Rhodoligotrophos defluvii: one gene and its partner. The main gene of each other region encodes a partner of the protein of the gene in region 2 in a complex. Links are inferred from orthologs where the notes say so. Each region holds a gene or a part of one and is shown on either strand. Other genes may lie near its edges.

Region 1 (11,256 bases), on a different replicon or contig from region 2:
GGCGGTCGACCTCTATAGGGTCGTAGCGGCCGAGGGTGCGGAAAGCACGGAAAGCTCTCCCTGGCTATTCCCTTCGCATGGCGAGAGCGGTCACATCACCCGCCAATACTTCGCCCAGGAGCTGAAGGGGCTCGCGGCGCGTGCCGGCCTCGACCCGAACTTGGTCTCGCCTCACGTGCTGCGCCATGCCTTCGCCAGCCATCTGCTCGCGGGCGGTGCCGACCTCCGTGCTGTCCAGCAGATGCTGGGGCACGCCGATATCTCGACAACCCAAATCTACACGCATGTGCTGGCTGAGCGGCTGAAGCAAGTGCTCGCTCAGCATCCGCTGGCCGGTTGACATCCTCCGCGCGCCTCGCCACTGTCCGCCCCGGCCAGTGCGCCCTATATGTGCTTGGGCCCATTCACGCCAGGGGATGCAAGACAGGGAATGCGTACTTTTCTCGACTTCGAAAGCTCGATCGCCGAGCTCGAAGGCAAAATTGCCGAACTCAAGGCGATCGCTGCCGCCAACGGCTCCTCGATGCAGATCGAGGAGGAGGTGCGGCAGCTCGAGCAGAAGACCGCCCGCAGTCTGGCCCAGCTCTACGAGTCTCTGCAGCCCTGGCAGAAGATGCAGGTGGCGCGGCATCCCGAGCGGCCACATTTCCTCGACTACACCCGCTTTCTGTTCACCGACTTCACCCCCCTGGCTGGCGACCGCAAATTCGCCGAGGACAGGGCGATCCTCGGCGGACCGGCCCGGTTCAAGGGCATGCCGGTGATGATCATCGGCCAGGAGAAAGGCGCCGATACCGCCTCTCGCCTGAAGCACAATTTCGGCATGGCCCGGCCAGAAGGGTACCGGAAGGCGGTCCGGCTCATGGAGCTGGCCGACCGGTTCGAGTTGCCCGTCATCACCTTTGTCGACACCGCCGGCGCCTATCCTGGCATCGGCGCAGAGGAACGTGGCCAGGCCGAAGCCATCGCCCGGTCGACGGAATGTTGCCTGCGCGTCGGTGTGCCCCTGGTCTCGATCATCATCGGCGAAGGCGGCTCTGGTGGCGCCGTGGCGCTGGCCACGGCCAATGTGGTGCTCATGCTTGAGCATTCCATCTATTCCGTGATTTCGCCCGAAGGCGCGTCCTCCATCCTTTGGCGCGATTCCACTCGCGCCAAAGATGCGGCAACGGCCATGAAGATTACCGCCGATGACTTGAAGCGGCTCGGCGTCATCGACGAAATCATCCACGAGCCGGTGGGTGGCGCCCATCGCGCACCGGAACAGATCATGACCGCGGTCGGCGAGGCGATTTCCAGTCACCTGGACCGTTTACAAAACCTGGCGCCCGAAGAACTGCGCCATGCCCGCCGCGAAAAGTTCCTGGCCATTGGCCGCAATCTGTAGCGACGAATTCACGGCAAGGAGGGCAGCCTGTGACCTGGCGACAAGGTGAACATCGATCACATTGCCAAGTGTCTTCGACATAGTTAAGGCTTTGACAACGCGTTTTGTGCAGGCTTGCGTTCCCGGGGGAAGAGGGTTCATCAGCCGTGACGTTCCCGATGGTTTTGAGGTTGTTTCTTGTCGCTTGTCTGAGCCTTGTTCTCGCGGCCTGCAAATTCAGCACTGAGCCCGACAAGGCGCTCAAGCCGCTGTCGAAGGAGACCAAGGCCCTGCTTGCCGCGAAGGGAGTGGCGCCCGGAGCGCCTCTCTATGTGCGCATCTTCAAGCAGGAATCGGAATTCGAGGTCTGGATGGCCAACGCGTCCGGCACCTACACCCATGTCAAGACCTACAATGTCTGCAACTGGTCTGGCGACCTCGGGCCGAAGCTGAAGGAAGGCGACAAGCAGGCGCCGGAGGGCTTCTATGTGGTGACCCCGGCCCAGATGAACCCGCGCAGCGCCTATCACCTCTCCTTCAACATCGGCTACCCCAACGCCTTCGATAAGGCGAACGGCCGCACCGGCTCGGCCCTCATGGTTCATGGGGGCTGCCGCTCTGCTGGTTGCTATGCCATGACCGACGAGGCGGTCGAGGAAATCTTTGCGCTGGCGCGCGAGGCTTTCATCGCCGGGCAGCGAGACTTCCCGATCGCCGCCTTTCCCTTCCGCATGACCGACGAGAACATGGCCTTCCGCAAGGACCACGAATGGTATGCCTTCTGGCAGAACCTGAAGGAAGGCTACGACTTTTTCGAGAAGAACCGGCGCCCGCCAATCGTAGGCGTGCAAGATAAGAAATACGTGTTCTTCGACAGCAACAGCGCGGTACCCGACGTGTTCCGCGTTAGTGCCGCCAGCGCAAGCCCTGATGCCCCCCGCCTGATCCAGGGGTGGTGACGGGCCTGCTCCTGATGCCTTTTGCGCAGCTACCGCACCGCCCCGTGGCAGTGCTTGTACTTGCGTCCTGAGCCGCAAGGGCAAGGCGCATTCCGTTGCACCTTCCCCCATGTTGCGGGGTTGTTCGGGTCGACCGCTGCCGCAGACGCTGCGCCAAAGCGCGCCGCCTGCCGCCCGAATCTGCCTTCCGCTTCCGCCATGGCCAGGGCCAACTCGTCTTCCCCCGTGAATGGATCCGCATGATGCGCCTGCATCGGCGGCAGGGCATCGTGCCGCAGCAACTCCGGCGGCGGCGCCTCCTGCATGATCTCGACCCGCATCATCTGGGCGGTGACCGCTTCGCGCAGCTTGGCCAGCATGCCCTCGAACAGGGTGAATGACTCGGTCTTGTACTCGTTCAGCGGATCGCGCTGCGCATAGCCGCGCAAGCCCACTGCCTGGCGCAGGTGCTCGAGCATCACCAGGTGCTCGCGCCACAGGTGGTCTAGCGTCTGCAGCAGCACCGCCTTCTCGATCTGCCGCATGATTTCCGGCGTGAAGCGTTGCCGCTTGGCTTCATAGGCCTCATCGACCGCCTTGAGGATGCGCTCGCGGATCTCCTCGTCCGCTATACCCTCCTCCCGCGCCCAATCCTCGATCGGCAGGTCGAAATTCAGAACCTCCTGCACCCTCTGGTGCAGGCCGGCCGCGTCCCATTGCTCCGCATAGGCCCGCTCGGGGATGTGCTCCGCGACTAGGTCATGCACCACCTGGTGGCGCATGTCATCGATGGTCTCCGAGACCTCCTCGCCGCGCATGATCTCGATGCGCTGCTCGAAAATCACCTTGCGCTGGTCGTTCATGACATCGTCGAACTTGAGCACGTTCTTGCGAGCATCGAAGTTCCGCGCCTCGACCTTCTGCTGCGCCTTCTCCAGCGCTTTGTTGATCCAGGGATGCACGATCGCCTCGCCCTCCTGGATCCCGAGCCGTTGCAGCATGGTATCCATGCGCTCCGACCCGAAGATGCGCATCAGGTCGTCTTCGAGCGACAGGAAGAACCGGGAGCGGCCGGGGTCGCCCTGCCGGCCGGAGCGGCCGCGCAGCTGGTTGTCGATGCGCCGGCTCTCATGGCGCTCCGTACCAACCACGAAGAGGCCGCCCGCTGCGATCGCCTGGGCCTTGCGCTCCTCCACCTCGGCGAGAATCGCATCGGCGCGCCGCTTGTACTCCTCCTCGTCGGTGACGTCCGCAAGCTCCGTTTTGATGCGCATCTCGGCATTGCCGCCAAGCTGAATGTCGGTGCCGCGGCCCGCCATATTGGTGGCGATGGTGACCGCGCCCGGCACGCCGGCCTGAGCGATGATCTGCGCCTCCTGTTCGTGATAGCGCGCATTGAGCACGCTGTGCGGGATCTTGTGCTCCCGCAGCATAGCGGACAGGATCTCGGATTTCTCTATGGACGCCGTGCCCACCAGCAGCGGTTGGCCGCGCTTGCGGCAATCCTTCACCAGCTCGATGATCGCCTGATACTTCTCGCGAGCGGTACGGTAGACCTCGTCGTCTTCGTCGAGCCGCTGGACCGGTTTGTTGGTAGGTATCTCCACCACTTCCAGCTTGTAGATATCCAGGAACTCGTTGGCCTCGGTCATGGCCGTGCCAGTCATGCCGGCCAGCTTCTTGTAGAGCCGGAAGTAGTTCTGGAATGTGATCGAGGCGAGCGTCTGGTTCTCGGGCTGGATCGCCACCCGCTCCTTCGCTTCGAGCGCCTGGTGCAGCCCGTCGGAATAGCGGCGCCCGGGCATCATGCGGCCGGTGAACTCGTCGATGATGATCACCTGGCCGTCCTTCACGATATAGTCCCGATCGCGCTGGAACAGTTTGTGCGCCTTTAGCGCCTGGTTGACGTGGTGCACGACGGAAACGTTCTCTACGTCGTAAAGCGATTCGCCCTCCAGCAGCCCCGCTTCCTGCAGCATCGTCTCGAGCAGCTGGTTGCCTTCTTCCGTCAGGGTGACTGTCCGCTGCTTCTCATCCACCTCGTAGTGCTCCGGCGCGAGGCGCGGGATGAACTCGTCGATGGTGAGGTAGAGTTCGGACTTATCTTCGAGCGGACCTGAGATGATGAGTGGCGTCCGCGCCTCGTCGATGAGGATCGAGTCCACCTCGTCCACGATGGCGAACTCATGCCCGCGTTGCACCATGTCCTGCAGGTCGAACTTCATGTTGTCGCGGAGATAGTCGAACCCGAGCTCGTTGTTGGTGCCATAGGTGATGTCGCAGGCATAGGCCTCGCGGCGCTGCTGGTCATCGAGCCCGTGGACGATGCAGCCGACCGTCAGCCCCAGGAACTTGTAGATGCGGCCCATCCACTCCGCGTCGCGCTGGGCAAGGTAATCGTTCACCGTCACCACATGCACGCCCTTGCCGGTCAGGGCGTTGAGGTAGCCCGGGGCAGTCGACACCAGCGTCTTGCCCTCGCCGGTGCGCATCTCGGAAATCTTGCCCTCGTGCTGGACCATCCCGCCGATCAGCTGCACGTCGAAATGGCGCTGGCCGAGCGTGCGCTTGGCCGCCTCGCGCACTGTGGCGAAAGCGGGAATCAGCAGGTCATCCAGGGTCTTGCCAGCCGCGAGTTGCGCCTTGAACTTATCGGTTTGCGCTTTCAGCTCGTCGTCGCTGAGCTTCTCCATCTCCGGCTCGAGCGCATTGATCGCCGCGACCTTTTCGGAATAGCGCTTCAGCCGCCGCGTATTCGACTGACCGAAGATCTTTGCGGTGAGCGCTGAGAACGAGACCATGAGCAAAGTCCTTAAGGGGCAATCGCATCGGCGGCATTGCCACGCCTTGGCAACATTATTTCCCGCGTCTTCTAATCGAGGGAAGGGGTGAGCGCAATTTGCGATGTGTCGCGCTCGGCCGGGGGTTCCAGCCACGCTCGCACCCGCCTCGTAAAAACGTGATCGGGCATAATGACGGCAGAACGCCGCATCGCTCCCTCAAATAGTCGCCCCAATAGCCGCTTTCAATCGCGGGCCGCTTGGGTTTGCCCCATCTTGGCCGCTTGCCAGGAGGCGGCTTTCCCGCCATTGTGGCGCCGATGGGGCTCAACAGGAAAGAACAACCCAGGCGCCCGTCGGCACAATCTCGCCGAAATATTGGACCAAGAGACGAAGCTGAAGAACCCGCGCGGAGGCGTGGCGGTAAGAGGTTGGGAGATACTATGACGTTGAGATACGGGCTGTGCACAGCCGCAGCCGTTGCGATCGCCGCGGCGATCGCGCCGTTGGCGCAAGCGCCCGTGGCGCAGGCACAGCAGGCGGCGCCGGATGACCCGGTGGTGGCGAAGGTCAACGGCTATGAGATCAAGGCTTCGGAGGTGAAACTCGCGGCGGATGACCTGCCGCAGTTGGCTGAGGTGCCCCCGCAGCTTCGCTATGCCTTCGTGGTCGAGTATCTTGTCGAGCGGCATCTGATGGCACAGGAGGCCGTCAAGGAAGCGATCGCCGAGACCAACGAGTATAAGAAGCGGCTTGCCTTCTACCAGGCCAAGGCGCTGCGCGACGCCTATTTCCACGAGAAGATCCAGCCCACCGTCAACGAGGAGGATGTCCGCAAGCTCTACGACCAGGAAGCCGCCAAGGTGAACAGTGTCGAGCGTGTGCATGCGCGCCACATCCTGGTCGACACCGAAGAGCAGGCCAGGGACGCCCTCGCCAAGATCGAGGCTGGCGCCAATTTCGCCGACCTCGCCAAGCAGATCAGCAAGGACGGCTCGGCTCAGTACGGTGGCGATCTCGGCTTCTTCAGCGCCGACGAGATGGTGCCCGAATTCTCAAAGGCCGCCTTCGCCCTTCAGCCTGGCCAGGTGTCTCAGCCCGTGCAGACCAACTATGGCTGGCACATCATCAAGGTCGAGGAGCGCAAGGTGGGCGGCGCCGAGCCTTTTGACAAGGTGAAGAACGGCCTGCGCATGATCGTGCTCCGCCAGAAGGTGCAGGAGAAGGTGGCTGAGCTCCGCAAGAGCGCCGATGTCGAGATGGTCGACCCAGACCTGCAACGCCTGCAATCGCAGATGGAGCAGATGCGCAACGGCCAGATGCCTACCGTCTCGGGTGAGGGCGGCACCAAGCCGGCCGCGCAAGGACAGTAGACGAGGCCCCGGGCGCGGCTATTATGACGCGGCGGCGCGGCCCTCGGGCTGGCCGCCCGCTTCTGTTGCTGACGACACATCAAGCCTTGGATCTGACTGATGGCTGCCAAGCACCCCGTCTCGCCTCTCGCGCCAGCCGGCTTTCCCGCTTTGCCTCCGGTCCAGGGGGTCCGCTTCGCCGCCGCCGCGGCCGGCATCCGCTATAGCGGCCGCACCGATTTGATGCTGGCGGTGATGGACGAAGGCACGGTGGCAGCGGGCGCGCTCACCCGGTCGAAAACGGCCTCGGCGCCGGTGGACTGGTGCCGGCGGCAGCTAGACCATGGTCGCGCCCGTGCGCTCTTGGTCAATTCGGGCAACGCCAACGCCTTTACCGGCCGGCTCGGCGACGAAGCCGTGAGGGTGAGCGCCGAGGCTCTGGCCAGGGCTGTCCGGTGCCCTGTAGACACCGTTTACCTCGCCTCCACTGGTGTCATTGGCGAGCCGCTGCCCACCGAGCCGATCGTCCGGGCCCTCGACGCCGGCCTTGCCTTGAGGGTCTCGGCGGATGCCTGGGAAGAGGCGGCCCGGGCCATCATGACCACCGATACCTTTCCAAAGGCGGCGACCGCTACCGCCAATGTCGGCGGCGCCACGGTGACCATCAACGGCATCGTCAAGGGCTCCGGCATGATCGCCCCGGACATGGCCACCATGCTGGGCTTCATCTTCACCGACGCGGCCATCCCGCAACCGGTGCTGCAGGAGCTGCTCTCGGCAAGCGCGGACAGGAGCTTCAACTGCATCACCGTCGATAGCGATACCTCGACCAGCGACACCGTGCTGCTGTTTGCCACCGGCCAAGCCGGCAATGCCTTACCCGCCCGCGCGGACGAGCAGTTGCTCGCCGATTTCCGCCGGGCGCTCGATGAGGTAACCCGCGAGCTGGCGCTGCTGGTGGTGCGCGACGGCGAGGGCGCACAGAAGCTGGTGACCATCACGGTGACCGGCGCCGATTCCGATTTGGCCGCCCGCCGCATCGGCCTGGCGATCGGCAATTCGCCCCTGGTCAAGACGGCCATTGCCGGTGAGGACGCCAACTGGGGCCGCATCGTGATGGCGGTGGGCAAATCGGGTGAGGCCGTCTCGCGCGATAATCTGCGGATCGAGATCGGTGGCGTACTCGTCGCCGCCCATGGCCAGCGGGATCCCGCCTACCGGGAAGAGCAGATCGTGCCGCATATGAAGGGCCGCGAAATCGATATCGCGGTGGATGTCGGGGTGGGGCGGGGGCGCGCCACTGTGTGGACCTGCGATCTCACCCACGGCTATATCGACATCAACGCCGATTACCGCAGCTGAATTCCAAAACCGCGAGATCGTGAGCAAATGAAGATGGTGCTCGTCGCCGCCTGCGCCTTGGTCGATGCCGATGGCCGCGTGCTCATCGCCAAGCGCCCGGAAGGCAAGGTCATGGCCGGCCTTTGGGAGTTTCCCGGCGGCAAGGTCGAAGCCGGCGAGACGCCGGAGCGAGCACTGATCCGCGAGCTGAAGGAGGAGCTCAGCATCGACGTGACGGCCGCCTGTCTGGCGCCGCTAACCTTCGCCAGCCACACTTACGAGCATTTCCACCTGCTGATGCCGCTTTATGTCTGCCGCCGCTGGTCCGGCGCCGTGACTGCGCGCGAAGGCCAGGAATTTGCTTGGGTCAAGCCCCTCAATCTGCGGAATTATCCGATGCCGCCCGCCGACTTGCCGCTGATCCCGCACTTGCGCGATGCGCTCTGACCACCGCGGAAGCTTGTGCTCCACCGTGTTCAGCGCATCCGCCAGCCTCGCCTTGGCACTGCCAGGTCGCAACGGTTTCTGCTGGTTCTCATGGGGCGCCCAGCCGATCAGATAGATGATCTGGAATGTCGCCCGGACACGCCCATCCGGATCGGAGAACTGCTGGACATAAGCTTCGCAGGCATCCATCAGCACCGAACGTCGCAGCGGTCGCCTGCTGCGGGAGACGAGCGCATTGCCGGCTCCCATCGCCTTGAGGTCCCGCATGAGGGTGAGCGGGTCCGCATAGCGAACCGTCAGCCGGTCTGCATCAACCACCGGCAGGGCGAAGCCGGCCCGCTGCAGCAGGGCGCCGGCGTCGCGGATATCGAGGAAGGGCGATACGCGCGGCGATGCCCCGGACGAACTCTGTGCCTCCGCCAGCAGCAGCGATGTACGCAACTCGCTCAGCGTATCCCCGCCGAACATGGCAGCCAGAAGCAAGCCGTCCGGACGCAAGGCCCGCCGCATTTGAATGAGGGCGCCGGGCAGATCATTCACCCAATGCAGGGTCAAGCCGCTGATGATGCAGTCGAGACTTCCTTGCGCGAAGGGCAGGGCCTCCTCGTCGCAGACCAGATCGGCGCCGGGATGATCCGTCACGTCAGCTGCCAGAGGCAGACCGATCCGCTCCGGCATGCCCAGCGCGGTGGCGAACTGCCGCGCGCCAGCGGCGAGCACGACGCTTGCAGAGAACCGGCGGGTGATCAGGCTCAGCCTGTCTGCAAGCTCCGGGATGACGGCGGCGCTGAGAAAATCCGCCGCGCCGCCGCTGCGGGCGAGCGCCGCGGTGCGACGGGCGCGGACCAGCGCGCGGTCGAACACCACAGGTGTCAGGCTTGCGGGGGAGCTGCGATCGGCTGCCATGGCTACAAATATGGCGATGACGATCGAATGCGCCAGCTTTGCGTAAGAATGGTTGTGGATTTCGTGGGCCGGCGGCGGGAACCTCTTGCTCTTTGCTCAGGGGCGGCGGCCAAATAGCCAGCGCGAGAAGGGCACATGGACCACGCGGCACGATGGAGCGCTGAGTTCGGGACGGCCGCAAGGCTGGCGCTCGACCTCGTCCTGCCGCCCCAATGCCTGTGCTGCAAGGCGCGGACAGCGACCCCGCGCAGCCTCTGCGCCAAATGCTGGCAAGGGCTGACCTTCCTCGAGCCCCCCTTGTGCGATCGGCTCGGCATTCCCTTCCCCTATGATCAGGGCGAAGGGGTGCTCAGTGCGTTGGCCCTCGCGCGGCCGCCGCTTTTCGCCCGGGCGCGCGGTGCCGTCGCCTATGACGAGATCTCGCGCGAGCTGGTGCATGCCGGCAAGTATCGCGATCGGCATGACGCGCTCAACTGCATGGCTCGCATGATGATGCGGGCCGGCCGCCACCTCATCGCGGATGCGGATCTCATCGTGCCGGTGCCTTTACACTGGAAGCGCCTATGGTCGCGGCGATACAACCAGTCGGCCATACTGGCCCGCAAGATCGCGAAGGCCAGCGGGCGCTCCTGGGCACCACGCGCGCTGAAACGGGTGCGCGCCACCTCCTCCCAGGTCATGCTGGACGAGCGCGCCCGCCGTCGCAATGTCCGCAAGGCCTTTGCGGTGCCCCCGGTTCATCGGGGTCTTGTCGCGGGAAAGCGCGTTCTGCTAATAGATGATGTGCTCACCACAGGCGCCACCAGCAGCGCCTGCACGAAAACCCTGCTCGCCACAGGCGCAAGCGCGGTTGACGTGCTTGTGTTCGCGCTTGTCTTGGACCCCGCGCACATCCATATATGACAGGGATGTGGCGGTCTGGCCGCAGCCCTAGGGCGGCTAGGCAGTTTCCGGTCGCCTCATAAGGGAAATCGCAGCACGGATATGGCCAAGGTCACGATCTACACGACGAGCACCTGCCCTTATTGCCTTGCAGCAAAGAGCCTTCTTAACCGCAAGGGTGTTACCTTCGAGGAAATAGACGTCGCGGGCGACCCGGACCGGCGGGCGGCAATGACGCAGCGCGCCAATGGCCGGCGCACAGTCCCGCAGATCTTTATCGGCGATCGCCATGTGGGCGGCTTCGATGACGTGAATGCGTTGGACAGGGCCGGCAAGCTGGATGCCCTGCTCCAGGCGTAGTGAGGATCATATGAGCGGATCGCCGTCTGCCAAGTTCACCGCGGCCTGCGTTCAGATGTGCTCCGGCCGTAATGTCGAGGCCAATATCGAAGCGGCTGTGGAACTCGTCACCGACGCTGCCATGGCCGGCGCCAGTTTCATCGCCACGCCAGAAATGACCTCGATCATGGAGAACGATCGGCCGAGGCTGCTCGCTTCCCTGAAGCCCCAGGACGAAGATCCGGCGCTGCATCGCCTGTCGGCCTTGGCGCGTGAGCTCTCGGTCTGGCTGCTCATCGGCTCGCTGCCCATTCGCCAGGGCGAAAAGGCGGTTAACCGCTCATTTCTGATCGATCCGCAGGGCGCGATCGCCGCCCGCTACGACAAGATTCACATGTTCGACGTCGATCTAGCCAATGGAGAGAGCTACCGCGAGTCCGCGAGCTTCGTTGCGGGGGAGGAGTCAGTCATGGCTGATCTGCCGTGGTGCCAACTCGGCATGACCATCTGCTACGATGTACGCTTTCCTCAGCTCTACCGCGTGCTTGCCGAGAGCGGCGCGAGCGTCTTCTCGGTTCCCGCCGCTTTCACGAAGCAGACCGGCGAGGCCCATTGGCATGTGCTGCAGCGCGCCCGGGCCATCGAGAACGGCGCTTTCGTCATTGCGCCGGCCCAGGGCGGCCGCCACGAAAACAAGCGTGAAACCTATGGCCATAGCCTGATCGTCTCACCCTGGGGTGAAATCCTGGCGGAAGCCGGCACCGAGCCTGGCATTATCCTGGCCGAGATCGACCTGATCCTCGTTGCGCAGGCGCGCGAGCGCATTCCCTCGTTGAAGAACGGCCGTGCGTTCAGCTGCCCGCGCCCAGCCCCCACCCTGAAGGCTGCGTCATGATCCGCTACGA
Region 2 (3,510 bases):
CAGCGCCGACTCACGACCCGAGCCCGGGCCCTTCACCTCCACCTCGAGGGTGCGCATGCCATGCTCCATGGCCCGGCGCGCCGCCTCTTCCGCCGCCATCTGCGCGGCAAACGGCGTCGACTTGCGCGAGCCCTTGAAGCCCATCTTTCCGGCCGAGGCCCAGGAGATCGCATTCCCCTGGACATCGGTGATGGTGATCATCGTGTTGTTGAAGGTCGCGTTCACGTGGGCGACGCCCGACGTGATGTTCTTACGTTCCTTGCGGCGAATGCGGGTAGCGTCCTTGACCATGGGATCCAGCCTTGTCCTTACTTCTTCTTACCGGCAATGGCCTTGGCTGGACCTTTGCGGGTGCGGGCGTTGGTGTGGGTGCGCTGGCCGCGCACAGGCAGGCCGCGGCGATGGCGCAGGCCGCGGTAGCAGCCGAGATCCATCAGCCGCTTGATGTTCATGGCCACTTCCCGCCGCAGGTCGCCCTCCACCATATAGTCACGGTCGATGGTCTCGCGGATCTGCAGCACGTCCGCATCCGACAACTCATTGACCCGCCGCGCGCTAGGAATGCCCACCTTTTCACAGATCTCGCGCGCCATCTTGGGCCCGATTCCATGAATATAGGTGAGCGCGATCTCCACGCGTTTGTTCGTCGGAATGTTGACGCCAGCAATACGGGCCACGTCGGCTTCTCCTACAATCGCCCGGCTCTTGCCCGGGCTTCAAAACGTCCTGCAATCGGGTGCGCTAACGACACAAGGCTGCACCTTCGGCAATCCGGAGGGAATTGCCAGAGGCCAGCCCGATTGAGCGCAACAAAGTTCGCGTTATGTAAGGCGACTCTGCTGTTTCGTCAACACGCGGCTTGGCACTTCACGCCAATCCCGGCAACTCCGGGCCTGTTCAGGCTGCTCGCGCCCGATCGAGCACCTGCCCGATCTGGCGATTGACGGTCTCCACGTCAGCCATGCCGTCCACGGTGCGCAACACCCCGCGCGACCGGTAATAGGCCGCAACCGGCGCGGTCTGCTCGTTATAGACGGCCAGCCTCTTCTTGAGCGCCTCGGCATTGTCGTCGGCTCGCGGGCCACCCGCCGTCTCGCTCGCCCGCTTCTCGATGCGCCCGATCAGGATGTTCTCGTCGACTCCCAGCTCGATGACGGCGTCGAGCTTCAGGCCGAGTTCCGAAAGCATCGCGTCCAGAGCCTCGGCCTGGGCCACGTTGCGCGGAAATCCGTCGAGAATGAAGCCCTTGGCGCAGTCCTTGGCGCGGATCCGCTCGGCGATGATGCCGACCACCACGTCGTCCGGCACCAGGTCGCCGCGGGCGATGATCGCCTCGACCTTGCGCCCCAGCGCCGTGCCCTCGGCAATGGCGGCACGCAGCATGTCGCCCGTGGACAGCTGCTTCAGCCCGCGCTGCTGCTCCAACAGCTTGGCCTGCGTCCCCTTACCGGCCCCGGGTGGTCCAAGCAGAATGACGTTCATCGACGGGCTCCCCTCAGCTTCGCCTTCTTGATCAGCCCTTCATACTGATGGGCGAGCAGATGGCTCTGCACTTGCGCGACGGTATCCATGGTGACGCTGACCACGATCAAGAGCGAGGTGCCGCCGAAATAGAACGGCAGCGCCCAATACGAGCGCAGGATCTCCGGCAGCAGGCAGACGGCGGCGATATAGATGGCGCCCACCAGGGTGATACGGGTCAGCACATAGTCGATATACTCCGCCGTGCGCTCCCCCGGGCGGATGCCCGGGACGAAGCCGCCGTGCTTCTTCAGGTTATCCGCCGTGTCCTTGGGGTTGAACACGATGGCCGTGTAGAAGAAACAGAAGAAGACGATCAGCGCCACATAGATCAGCAGGAACAGCGGCTGGCCCGGCCCCAGCAGCGCCGTCAGGGTGGTCAGCCAGCCCGGCCCCTGTCCCGACATGAAATTCGCGATGGTCACCGGCAGGAGCAGGAGCGAGGACGCGAAGATTGGCGGAATGACGCCGGCCGTGTTGAGCTTCAGCGGCAAGTGCGAGCTGTCGCCCTGGAAGACCCGGTTGCCGACCTGGCGCTTGGGATACTGCACCAGAATGCGCCGCTGCGCCCGCTCCATGAAGACGATGAACATGACCACGGCGAGGGCCATGATGACGATGCCGATGATCAGGTAGGTCGAAAGGATGCCTTGCCGCCCGAGCTCGAGGGTGCCGGCAATGGCTCGCGGCAGCTCGGCCACGATGCCTGCGAAGATGATCAGCGAGATGCCGTTGCCGATGCCGCGGGCGGTGATCTGCTCGCCGAGCCACATCAGGAATACGGTGCCGCCCACGAGGGTGATCACGGTCGAGGCACGGAAGAACCAGCCGGGGTCGAGCACCGCATTGCTCGAAGTCTCGAGCCCGACGGCGATTGCGTAGGCCTGAACCGCAGCCAAGATAACGGTGCCATACCGGGTATATTGATTGAGGGTCTTGCGGCCCTGCTCGCCCTCCTTCTTCAGCGCCTCCAGATGGGGCGATACCGACGTCATCAGCTGCACGATGATGGACGCCGAGATATAGGGCATGATGTTCAGGGCGAAGATGGCCATGCGGCCGAGCGCGCCACCGGCCAGGCCGTTGATCCAACCCAGAATGCCGGCCGAGTTCTGCTGAACGAGGCGGGCAAGCTCGGTCGGATCGATGCCGGGAACGGGGATGTAGGTCCCGAGCCGGTAGACGATCAGAGCACCCAGCGTGAACCAGATCCGCTTCTTGAGTTCAGTCGCCTTGCCAAAGGCCGCGAGATTGATGTTCGCGGCAAGCTGCTCTGCTGCTGATGCCATGTTGTCCCTCGAGCGGGTACCCCTTGCCGTTCATATGGGCGAGGCACCCGACGCCCGCCAGGCGGCGCCGAAGATTTCCTCCGGCAGCGGCCGCATGAGCCTACCGGCTTACCCAGGCGGAACAGTTTACCAAGCCTTCCGCCCCATGCTCGACGCGTGCGGCCGCATGCGGCAACACGCCGCGTGCCAAGCCTGAATTCAGGAGGCCGCTTCGCCCGCCTCGGCCGACGGGCCACCCACGATCACCAGGCTGCCACCGGCCTTCTCGACAGCCGCGCGCGCCGACTTGCTGGCGTGGTTCACCTCGATCGAGATCTTGCTCTTGAGCTCGCCATTGCCGAGCAGCCGCACGCCGTCCAGACGGCGCGACAGAACGCCCGCCGCAACCAGCGTATCGACCGTCACCGTGCTGCCGGCGTCGATCAGCTTGGCATCGATCGCCTGCTGCAGCCGTCCGAGATTGATCTCGTTGAAGCTCTTGGCGTGGATATTGTTGAAGCCGCGCTTCGGCAGCCGGCGGTAGATCGGCATCTGGCCGCCTTCGAAGCCGACCACGGCCACGCCCGAGCGCGCCTTCTGGCCCTTGACGCCGCGACCGGACGTCTTGCCGAGGCCGGAGCCGACGCCACGGCCGCGTCGCTTGGCGCGATGGCGGGCGCCGGGGTTGTCATTCAGCTCGTTCAGTTTCATGTCCTCGATC

The links.
Region 1: the proteins of secY (region 2) and secA are in contact, whole or in part, in a crystal structure (PDB 3DIN), measured with the Thermotoga maritima proteins. The link is inferred for Rhodoligotrophos defluvii from one-to-one orthologs. Residues at the interface, in WP_004081795.1 of Thermotoga maritima: Glu108, Gly109, Glu110, Glu111, Ala236, Glu237, Arg238, Arg239, Ile240, Thr241, Ile242, Gln243, Tyr244, Ala245, Arg246, Arg247, Val248, Thr249, Gly250, Arg251, Arg252, Val253, Tyr254, Gly256, Ala257, Ser258, Thr259, Tyr260, Leu261, Pro262; in WP_004082002.1 of Thermotoga maritima: Glu261, Ala262, Arg263, Lys300, Ala301, Arg302, Thr303, Ile304, Ile305, Leu323, Tyr324, Asp325, Pro326, Val329, Ser330, Tyr333, Ile336, Lys340, Phe345, Val349, Glu363, Phe364, Tyr374, Ser375, Gly376, Gly377, Glu393, Ile395, Thr482, Ser483.

The regions. Positions count from the first base shown.
Region 1 is NZ_SZZM01000006.1:236,849-248,104, reverse strand. Bases 2,155-5,470 are described here. They hold secA (preprotein translocase subunit SecA), read right to left. Parts: upstream 5,106-5,470; coding sequence 2,355-5,105; downstream 2,155-2,354. Other genes in these bases: E4P09_RS22200 (L,D-transpeptidase family protein), read left to right, coding at 2,155-2,325. Outside these bases: E4P09_RS22210 (site-specific tyrosine recombinase XerD), read left to right, coding at 1-340; E4P09_RS22205 (acetyl-CoA carboxylase carboxyltransferase subunit alpha), read left to right, coding at 431-1,387; more of E4P09_RS22200, read left to right, coding at 1,546-2,154; E4P09_RS22190 (peptidylprolyl isomerase), read left to right, coding at 5,528-6,457; bifunctional glutamate N-acetyltransferase/amino-acid acetyltransferase ArgJ, read left to right, coding at 6,557-7,798; 8-oxo-dGTP diphosphatase MutT, read left to right, coding at 7,826-8,224; E4P09_RS22170 (ComF family protein), read left to right, coding at 9,266-10,033; grxC (glutaredoxin 3), read left to right, coding at 10,115-10,372; E4P09_RS22160 (carbon-nitrogen hydrolase family protein), read left to right, coding at 10,383-11,246; E4P09_RS22155 (DUF1178 family protein), read left to right, coding at 11,243-11,256. UniProt on the Escherichia coli protein: Required for protein export, interacts with the SecYEG preprotein conducting channel.
Region 2 is NZ_SZZM01000005.1:246,377-249,886, reverse strand. Bases 645-3,510 are described here. They hold secY (preprotein translocase subunit SecY), read right to left. Parts: upstream 2,811-3,510; coding sequence 1,479-2,810; downstream 645-1,478. Other genes in these bases: rplO (50S ribosomal protein L15), read right to left, coding at 3,009-3,500; E4P09_RS20360 (adenylate kinase), read right to left, coding at 898-1,482; rpsM (30S ribosomal protein S13), read right to left, coding at 645-677. In the rest of the region: rpsK (30S ribosomal protein S11), read right to left, coding at 1-291; more of rpsM, read right to left, coding at 309-644. UniProt on the Escherichia coli protein: The central subunit of the protein translocation channel SecYEG. Consists of two halves formed by TMs 1-5 and 6-10.